2 regions of the Clostridium neonatale genome follow, and region 2 is predicted to be linked to the other one. Evidence: riboswitches for the same ligand, from Rfam matches in the RefSeq annotation. Region 2 holds a riboswitch; the other holds the start of a gene.
What was found. A riboswitch is a leader RNA that binds a small molecule or an ion and turns the genes downstream of it on or off. The one in region 2 is predicted to bind thiamine pyrophosphate.
Positions count from the first base shown of each region.

Region 1 (4,745 bases), on a different contig from region 2:
TATAAGTAGTTTATTCTCAGGATGTACTTTATTGGACAATTTAGCTATTAAGGCTAATTTGAGAAATGAAAGTTTTGACTACATAAAGCAAGAGAAAGTAGATCAAATAATAATACAAAATTTTAGAGATAGTGGATTTAGATTTATAGTAAATGATCCTCAGGCAATTAATGATATATATAAAATTTTGAAGAAGGGCAAAATCGTTTCTGATAAATCTTCTCTTGATCCTGATTACATATTTGAAGTTCAGATTGGAGACGAAGTAAAAAAGTATAATTATATAGTTGGTACTGATGAAAAAGGTAAGGGTAATTTTTATAATGATCAAGAGTCATTTATAGTTCCAAAGACTTTGGAAAATACAATAATGCAAAATCTTTCATTTATAAGAAAGCCAAGAGATTTTCAATATATTTACTATCAATCAATCCTTGATATACTTGAATTAAAAAAAGATGCATTATCATCTAATAGTAAAGTCGGAATAGATATTTCAGGTGATACAGAATGCTTGAAATATATATTTTCAGTAGAATTATTAGATTTTGAAGAGAGCATAAAGAAAATACTACCTAATGCTGAATTAGTTAAAAACAATTCAGATCAATTTGATACAATAATAACAGTTAAAAATAGAGGGTATAGCACAACTATATTTAAAACATTGATAACTGTGGATAATAAAAAAGACAATTCTTATGAAAATTACTATATTCAAGCTGAATATAGTTATAAGGATTGGAATATTAACATTAGTGAACCAAATGAAAAGCCAAGAGATTGGTAAAGAGCAAGGAGGACTATGCGATGGGAAACTGTGATAGCTGTCCAAGTAAGGGCACTTGTCAAACAAAAAAAGAAGATTGTAATGGTGTAGAATCTTCAAAATTACAGCCAAGATTCGGAAGGATAAAGAATGTTATAGGTGTAATAAGTGGTAAAGGTGGAGTTGGTAAATCAACTGTAACTGGTATCATGGCAGCAATGTTAGCTAAAAGAGGATATAAGGTTGGTGTACTTGATGCTGATATTACAGGACCTTCTATGCCAAGAGTTTTGGGTATAAATGAGAAGAGAGCTGGAATAGTGCCTATTAATGATGAGGTTGTTAGATTTGATCCAGTTGAAACTGATTGTGGTATAAAAGTAATATCAATGAATCTTGTTAATCCAGTAGAAGAAGAACCTCTTATCTGGAGAGGCGGGATTATAAATGGCGTGCTTAAACAAATATTTGTTGATACTAACTGGGGAGAACTTGATTATTTACTTATAGATATGCCACCAGGCACAGGAGATATTGCATTAACTGTTATGCAGGAGTTTCCTATAAATGAACTAGTTATTGTTTCAACACCACAAGATATGGTATCAATGATAGTTAAGAAAGTTGTAATAATGGCTAATAAAATAGGTGTTAAAATTAAAGGCGTCGTAGAAAATATGGCTTATATTAATTGTCCGGATTGTGACAAAAAGATAAGAGTATTTAGTAATAAATCATCTGAAGAAAATGCTGAATATTTAGGAATACCATTAATAGGAGAACTTCCTATTGATATTAATCTTACAGACGCATTAGCGCAAGGTAAATTAGAAGAGTATGTTAAAGAAGATCCATTATATTCATTAATATTCGAAGGATTATATTAATAAAACTTACTGCCCAAGAATGATCTGAAAATCATTCTTGGGCAGTATTATTTTGATTATGAATAATTCTTTTATTATAGGTAAATAATAAAATTGAAATTTTTTAGAGAGGAAGTATGAAAATGAAAGCTGCAGTTGATAAAGATACTTGCATAGCATGTGGATTATGTCCATCTATATGTCCAGAATGTTTTGAAATAGAGGATGATGGAAAGGCTGGATTCATAGTTGATGAAGCACCAGATGGAACAGAAGGAGAAGTTCAAGAAGCTGTAGACAGCTGCCCAGTAGCTGCAATATCAATTGTAGAAGAATAGAAAACTTGATTTTTGTTATTTCTTCTATAATTGTAGTCTTAATTTATATTAAGAAATCATATTTTAGAAAATAAAAAATGATTATATTTAATAGTAAAACTATTTTAAATATAATCATTTTTTTATTTTAAAGTAATAATGATATTATACTGTACCAAACTTAGATGTAGCATTTATTATTCTGTTAACTGGAAGGACTGATACTATTACTAAACATATGATACCTTCTATTCCTATCATAGGTCCATTAACAGATAATGAGTAAATCCAAGAAGACATTCCTTCAGGAGCATACATACCAAAGAAGGCAACTCCTGATATAAAGTGACACAAAAATCTAATGAATACAGATATACCTACACCGAGTAATCTCTTGTCCTTAAAGAATCCAGCAAGTCCTAAAGCAGTAAATGGAAGTGGATAATCAAATAGTACTTGGACTGGATGAAGGATATATGGATCCATAATGAATGTAATTACTCCATAAAGGAATCCTGTTAAACATCCAACCTGAGGTCCGTACATAAATGCAATAAGCAGTATAGGAACCATACTTCCTAAAGTTATACTACCTCCTTGTGGAAAGTGATAAAGTCTAAGTAGTTTTAGTATAGTTGCTAATGCTAAAGCAATCCCTATTCTTGTTATTAATTGAGATGTAAATTCTATCTTTTTTGCTTTAATTAATACAATTAATAATGCAATACATCCAATTATAGTAGCAACTGTTAACCACGCATTCTGTGGATTTTCTGTAAATTGTTCCTTTAAACTAGGAACAATCTGAGTTAATGAAAAGAATTCATCCTTCCATCCAAAAAAATTTTCCATAAAAAACCTCCTTTGTGTGCTTGTCCATATTATTTTATATGGATTGGGTAAGCCAGAGTATAAATCAAATTTTTTTATTATAGTAGAAAATTGATTCAACTCTATACAGGAGATATCAACCGAATAAATAGATATTTATTTTTATAAGGTTGCATTCCCTACGCTAGAATTAACTAGATCAGGTTTAAAGGGTTTATGATTTCTCAAATCTCAGCACAAAGGCTCCCCTAGCACATTACTATATTATTTATTGTATATTTAAATCTATATATAGTCAATTACATTATATACATTTAATTTATCGATATTATTATGATGAGAAATATATGAAGATGTATTTTCGTTTAAAGGCATATTGTAAGTCTTAATTGTATTATTTAATAAACTATGAGATGAAATGGTTGAGATATTATTATTATTATCAATTATTGAGCTTTCTTTAAATGTAGAATCCAGAATAAATCCTTTCATAATTAAAACCTCTTTTTTTATATTATTTTATAAATATTTTTAACAAAAAAATTTTTTTTATTCCTTAAAATAATACTGAATCCACATGTAATCTGATTTTAAATGATCTTTAAATTAGTCAAATATCCAATATGGGTAAAAATTCGAATAATATGAAGATAATATGACCTAACTAGATATAATTGAAATATTTTCGTTTAAAAATAAAAAATTAGAAGTATTGCTAACACATATTTAATAAAGTATAATAAAACAATGATGATACTAGATATTGTGTTGTGGGAGGAATATTAATGCTATATGTTGTAAAAAGAGATGGGAGACAAGTGGATTTCAACTCTGATAAAATAGCTCAAGCTATAAAGGGCTCAGCTAATGAAATCGGTTTAGATTTAAAAGAAAGTCAAGTTCTAGATACGGTAAAAAAGGTAATATCATTTATAGAAGTAGAAGCAAAATTAACTATAAGTGTAGAAGAAATTCAAAATTTAGTTGAAAAAGCATTGAGCGAACAAGGTCTTAAGGAAATTGCAGCGGCATATTCTGGATATAGACAAGAAAGAACAAAAGTTAGAGAAATAAAATCAGACTTAATGAAAGCTATACGTAGTATAGGTGTAGAAACAGATAGAGATAATGCAAATGTAGGAAATAACTTTAGCTCAAAGTTATTAAGAATAGCATCAGAATCAAATAAGTGGAATACTTTAGCAATAATGCCAAAGTTCTTAGCTAAGGCTCATGAAACTGGAGACTTATATTATCATGATTTAGATAGTTATAATTTAACTGTAAACTGTCTACACATACCTACAAGAGAAATATTAGAAAAAGGTTTCAACACTGGATATGGAACAATAAATGCTCCAAAGAGAATAGAAACAGCTGCAGAATTATCTTGCATATTACTTCAATCAACTCAAAACGATATGTTTGGGGGCCAATCACATCCAGATTTTGATAATGATATGGCAATCTTTGTAGAACCTACAAGAGAAGAGATTAGGAAAGAATTTAAAGAATTAGGTTTATCAGATGAAAAGATTAATGAAGTGTTAGAAAAGAAAGTAAGGGAAAGAGTTCACCAAGCTATGCAAGGTGTAGTTTATAATTTGAATACAATGCATTCAAGAGCAGGATCTCAAGTTCCGTTTAGTTCAATAAACATAGGATTGCCTACAAGTGAAGATGCGGCATTAGTATGTGAGATTTTCCTTTTAGAATATGAAAAAGGATTAGGTAAAGGAGAACAACCTATTTTCCCTAATATAATTTTTAGAGTTAAAGAAGGCGTAAATAGAGAAGAAAATGATCCATACTTCTATTTATATAAATTAGCATGTAGAGTTGCAGCAAAAAGAATGAACCCTACTTTTATGAATATAGACGCAGACTTTAATAAAGAATACTATGATAAAGGATATGTTCCAGCAACAATGGGATGCAGAACATACATAATGAAGAACGTTA
Region 1 covers NZ_UICR01000001.1:109,522-114,266, forward strand. The annotation lists gene CNEONATNEC86_RS00485 (YhfM domain-containing protein) at 1-790, shown strand, start outside; gene CNEONATNEC86_RS00490 (Mrp/NBP35 family ATP-binding protein) at 811-1,656, shown strand; gene CNEONATNEC86_RS00495 (ferredoxin) at 1,779-1,973, shown strand; gene thiT (energy-coupled thiamine transporter ThiT) at 2,118-2,804, opposite strand; TPP riboswitch at 2,942-3,043, opposite strand; gene CNEONATNEC86_RS00505 (hypothetical protein) at 3,069-3,275, opposite strand; gene CNEONATNEC86_RS00510 (anaerobic ribonucleoside triphosphate reductase) at 3,569-4,745, shown strand, end outside.
Region 1: it holds a riboswitch for thiamine pyrophosphate, as region 2 does, so the genes downstream of both, thiT (energy-coupled thiamine transporter ThiT) here and thiW (energy coupling factor transporter S component ThiW) in region 2, are expected to answer to the same signal.

Region 2 (4,745 bases):
TCTTTTATTTATTCCAGCATGAATAGTAACAAAATCAACACCTTGTTCTGCATGTTTTCTTACTACTTCAAGAAAATCCTCTGCTTTAATATCTAAAAGATCTTTTTCTAAATATCCAATTGCATCATACATAGGAACTGTTCCTATCATAGCTGGAGAATATTCTATTAGTTTTTCTCTAAATTCTTGTGTCTTACCATAATTACTTAAATCCATTATAGCTTCTGCACCATATTCAATAGCTAATTTAACTTTTTCCATTTCTCTGCAATAATCTACTGAGTCACCTGAAATACCTAAGTTCACATTTATCTTAGTTCTTAATCCATCGCCAACACCTTCTGGATTTAGTGATTTATGATTAACATTAGCCGGTATTACAACTTTTCCTTCTGCTATAAGTTGTCTTAATTTTTCTGCTTCTATTTGTTCCTTATCTGCTACGATTTCCATTTGTTTTGTAATTATACCTTTTTTAGCTGCTTCCATTTGTGTTTTATAACTCATCTTAATTTTCCTCCTAAATATTTCCCTAGAGAATTCTAAGGGAATTTTTAAACAAATTTAGACTTAACCCAATTTTTTTATTACCCCTGATCTACCTCAGGGGTACAACTAATTAATAATATTTATAAAAATGGTGAGTTGGGCCAACGCCTTTGCCAAGCTCAAAACCATTTTTGATAGCTCCCGTAATATAATTTTTAGCTTCACCTACTGCATCTTTTATATTCATTTTCTTAGCTATATTAGCAGCAATTGCTGATGATAATGTACATCCTGTCCCATGTGTATGAGTTGTATTTATTCTTTCTTGTGGAAATAATACAAATTCATTACCATCATATAATAAGTCTGTTGCATCATCTTCTAAGTGACCACCTTTAACTAATACTGCCTTTGGCCCTAATTCAATTAATTTTTTAGCAGCATCCTTCATTTGCTCTAAATTCTTTATTTCAACGCCTAAAATCTCTTCCGCTTCTGGAAGATTAGGTGTTATTAATGTTGCTAGTGGAAATAATTCTTTTACTAATGTTTCTTTTGCATCTGGTGATAATAAATTAAATCCACTTTTTGAAATCATAACTGGATCTAACACAATATCACATAAATCTTCAACTTTGTTTAATGCATTTGCTATAGCCTTTATAGATTCAATTTTAGATACCATTCCAATTTTTACTGCATCTACTCTTATATCTTCAAAAATTACGTCTATTTGTTTTTCTATCATTTGCGGTTCTATATCTTGTATCCCAAATACGCCCATTGTATTTTGAGCAGTTATAGCAGTTATAACACTCATTCCATATACACCATTTGCAGAAAATGATTTTAAATCTGCTTGTATTCCTGCTCCCCCACAACTGTCTGAACCTGCAATTGTTAATGCTCTATACATACCTTCACATCCTTTGTTTTAGATATAATACTTAATATTTAGTTAGTTTTAGCTTCTAAATTATGCGAGCTTCTATTTATTAATGTATGTTCTATAACAGGAATCTTTAGAAATACATATGCAATTATTGCACCTGCACTGCAGCTAAGCATAAATGGTGCTACAAACATTATTACTGCTCCTTCTTTTCCTAAAAATGCTGCTGCTAGTGGATACGCAAGTAATGCTCCTAATATTCCTGTACCTACTACTTCTCCAATTACAGCAACAAGTATTCTCTTAAATTTTTTATAAAGAATACCTGAAAATAATGCACCTACCATACTACCTGGGAATGCTAACAGACTGCCTGTCCCTAATATATTTCGTATAAGTGATGCTACAAACGCATTACACATCGCATATATTGGTCCAAGAGTTACTGCTCCAACTACATTAACAAAATGTTGTACTGGCGATATTTTTGCTGCTCCTATTGGTATTGAGAATGTTCCGAATATAACAGCCATACCAATAAGTACACCACTTAGTGCAATTTTTTGTGCTTTACTCTTTTCGTTCATTTTTCAGCCTCCTTATCTTTTAATTTTAGGAAACTATACAAAAACTACGTAAAAAAAAATGTAACCCAAAGGGTTACATTATAAATATACACGCAATTATTTTGTACTTCCCTCCGTTGGCATTAACCAAATCAGGTTATAAGAGTCTAGGAAATCAATCTTTCCAATCTCAGCCGATGTATCAGCTCCCCTAGTTATAAATTATTTAATTTTATCCACAAATTAAACATTATACCAATATTATAAAATAGTCAAGATATTTTACATTCTTTACTCATTATTTTTTCCAAATACTTTTTCTTTAAGCCTAAGTCCTTCCTTTGTTGCAGCTACTCCTCCCATTGCAGTTTCTCTAAGTGCTGATGGTAAACTTTTTCCTACTTTATACATTGCTTCAACAGCATCATCAAAAGGTATTTTAGCTTCAACCCCTGCCATCACCATATCTGCTGTACAAAGAGCAGTAATAGCACCTTGTGCATTTCTTTTTGCACATGGTATTTCTACTAAACCTGCTACTGGATCGCATACTAAACCTAATACATTTTGAAGTATTATTGACCCAGCATCTAAACTCATTTTAGGAGTTCCACCCATTAATTCAACTACTGCTGCTGCTCCCATTGCAGAGGCTGATCCGCACTCTGCCTGGCATCCTCCTTCTGCACCGGAAAGGGTTGCATTCATTCCAATAATCATTCCAACAGCTGAAGCTGCAAGAAGTCCATTTATCATTTCATCCTCTGACAATTCCAACACTTCACCTGCTGCTAAAATAACTGCTGGTAATATTCCACATGATCCTGCTGTTGGACATGCAACTATTTTCCCCATGGAAGCATTTACTTCTGATGATGCAAGGGCCATTGCCATAGCTATATTAGTAGCTCTTCCTGTTAAAGTCTTCTTATTTTTAGCGTAATTATTTAATCTATGTCCATCTCCGCCAATAAGGCCACTAAGTGAGTAAACTTCTTTTTCAGTTCCTGCTTTTGCTGCATCCTTCATTACTTTTAAGTTTTTTCTCATCTTTTCTATTACTTTCTCTCTTGTTGATCCCTTCTCTTCAACTTCACATCTTATAGCATACTCGCTTAAAGAAATATTATGTTTATCACATAATTCTAATAACTCTTCTCCTGTTCTTGCAAGCATATTACCTGTTCCACCTTTCTTCTTACGCTATTGTTTAATACTATATCTCAAATTATATGCATTCCAAAGCAATTTATTATTCTTCTTGTACTGGGCTAATTGCAATAACTTTAAATACAAATTCTAATTTTTTTATTTTATCTATAACATCCTCATTTATCCTATTATCCATTTCAAAAATCATAGTTGCTTCTTCGCCTTTTCTATCTCTAAAAACTTTCATAAATGCTATGTTTATATTTTCACTTGAAAGAATCTGAGTAACTGAATTAATGACCCCCGGTACATCTTTATGAGATATAATCAATGTTTCATATATTCCTGTAAATTCTACTTCATTATCATTTACCTCACATATTTTAATATTTCCACCACCAATAGAAGATCCCATCACTTCACAATAGTTATCATCTACAGTTCTCATTATAAACTTAACTGTATTAGGATGAACATCACCTAAATCTGCTTCTTTAAATAGGAATTTCACTCCTAATTCTTTTGCTATTTCCATAGAATCTCTAAGCCTTTCATCATAAGGTTCCATCCCAAGTATTCCTGCTACCAAAGCTTTATCTGTTCCATGACCTCTATATGTTTTTGCAAAAGAACCATGTAGTAAAAATGTTACTTCTGCTATTTCTCCTCCAGCTATACTTCTTGCTATTTTCCCAAGTCTAGCTGCTCCTGCTGTATGTGAACTAGATGGACCTATCATTACTGGTCCAAGTATATCAAATATTCCTATACCTTTCATAATCGAATTTCTCCTTATTTACTTTTAACGATTGTAATGTTTCTCAAAATTTATTAAAACATATTATATTTAAAGTATCTACATTATATAATTATTTTGTCATTTTTATAAGAATATAAGCATAGTTTATTTAAATATTTAAATTTTATAACTCAAAAAATTTAAATATATATGTTGCAATTACTTTTCTACATTTTGTAGGCTGGTATTTACTTAGACTGTAAACATCTTAAATGAAATTTTATTATTGTAATATATATATTTTTCTAACTTATTAAATAATACATTAATATTATTAATTTACCCGAAATAAGGATAGCAATTAGAATGCTATCCTTATAAATGATTAATTATTTAAATATTTCTTTATAAACAATTTATTATCTACATAGTTTTTTAAATTCATCAGCTACAAATTGAACTTGCGTACCTACTATAACTTGTAGGCTTGTCTTACCTGGTCTCATAACGCCTGATACACCTGCTGATTTAATTAATTTTTCATCTACGCGTGATTGATCTTTAATTTCTAAACGTAATCTTGTTACACAATTATCAATTGAAGTTATATTTTCTTTTCCTCCAACACCTTTTAATATGATAGATGCAACTTCTGTATAATTATTATTAGCAAGTACTGCATTCATTTCTTCAGCATCATCATCTTCTCTGCCCGGAGTCTTTAAATTAAATTTTGTAATAGCAAAACGGAATACAACGTAGTAAATAACTGCAAAAACTAAGCCTATTGGTATAATATAAAGTGGATTTTCAGCCATTGGGGCTTTAAAACTTAAGAACCAGTCTACAAAACCTGCACTAAAGTTAAATCCGCATCTTACTGGCAATAATGTACATACCACTGCTG
Region 2 covers NZ_UICR01000002.1:1,401,126-1,405,870, forward strand. The annotation lists gene thiC (phosphomethylpyrimidine synthase ThiC) at 1-507, opposite strand, end outside; gene thiD (bifunctional hydroxymethylpyrimidine kinase/phosphomethylpyrimidine kinase) at 620-1,405, opposite strand; gene thiW (energy coupling factor transporter S component ThiW) at 1,444-1,968, opposite strand; TPP riboswitch at 2,060-2,170, opposite strand; gene sdaAA (L-serine ammonia-lyase, iron-sulfur-dependent, subunit alpha) at 2,239-3,123, opposite strand; gene sdaAB (L-serine ammonia-lyase, iron-sulfur-dependent subunit beta) at 3,200-3,877, opposite strand; gene nagE (N-acetylglucosamine-specific PTS transporter subunit IIBC) at 4,258-4,745, opposite strand, start outside.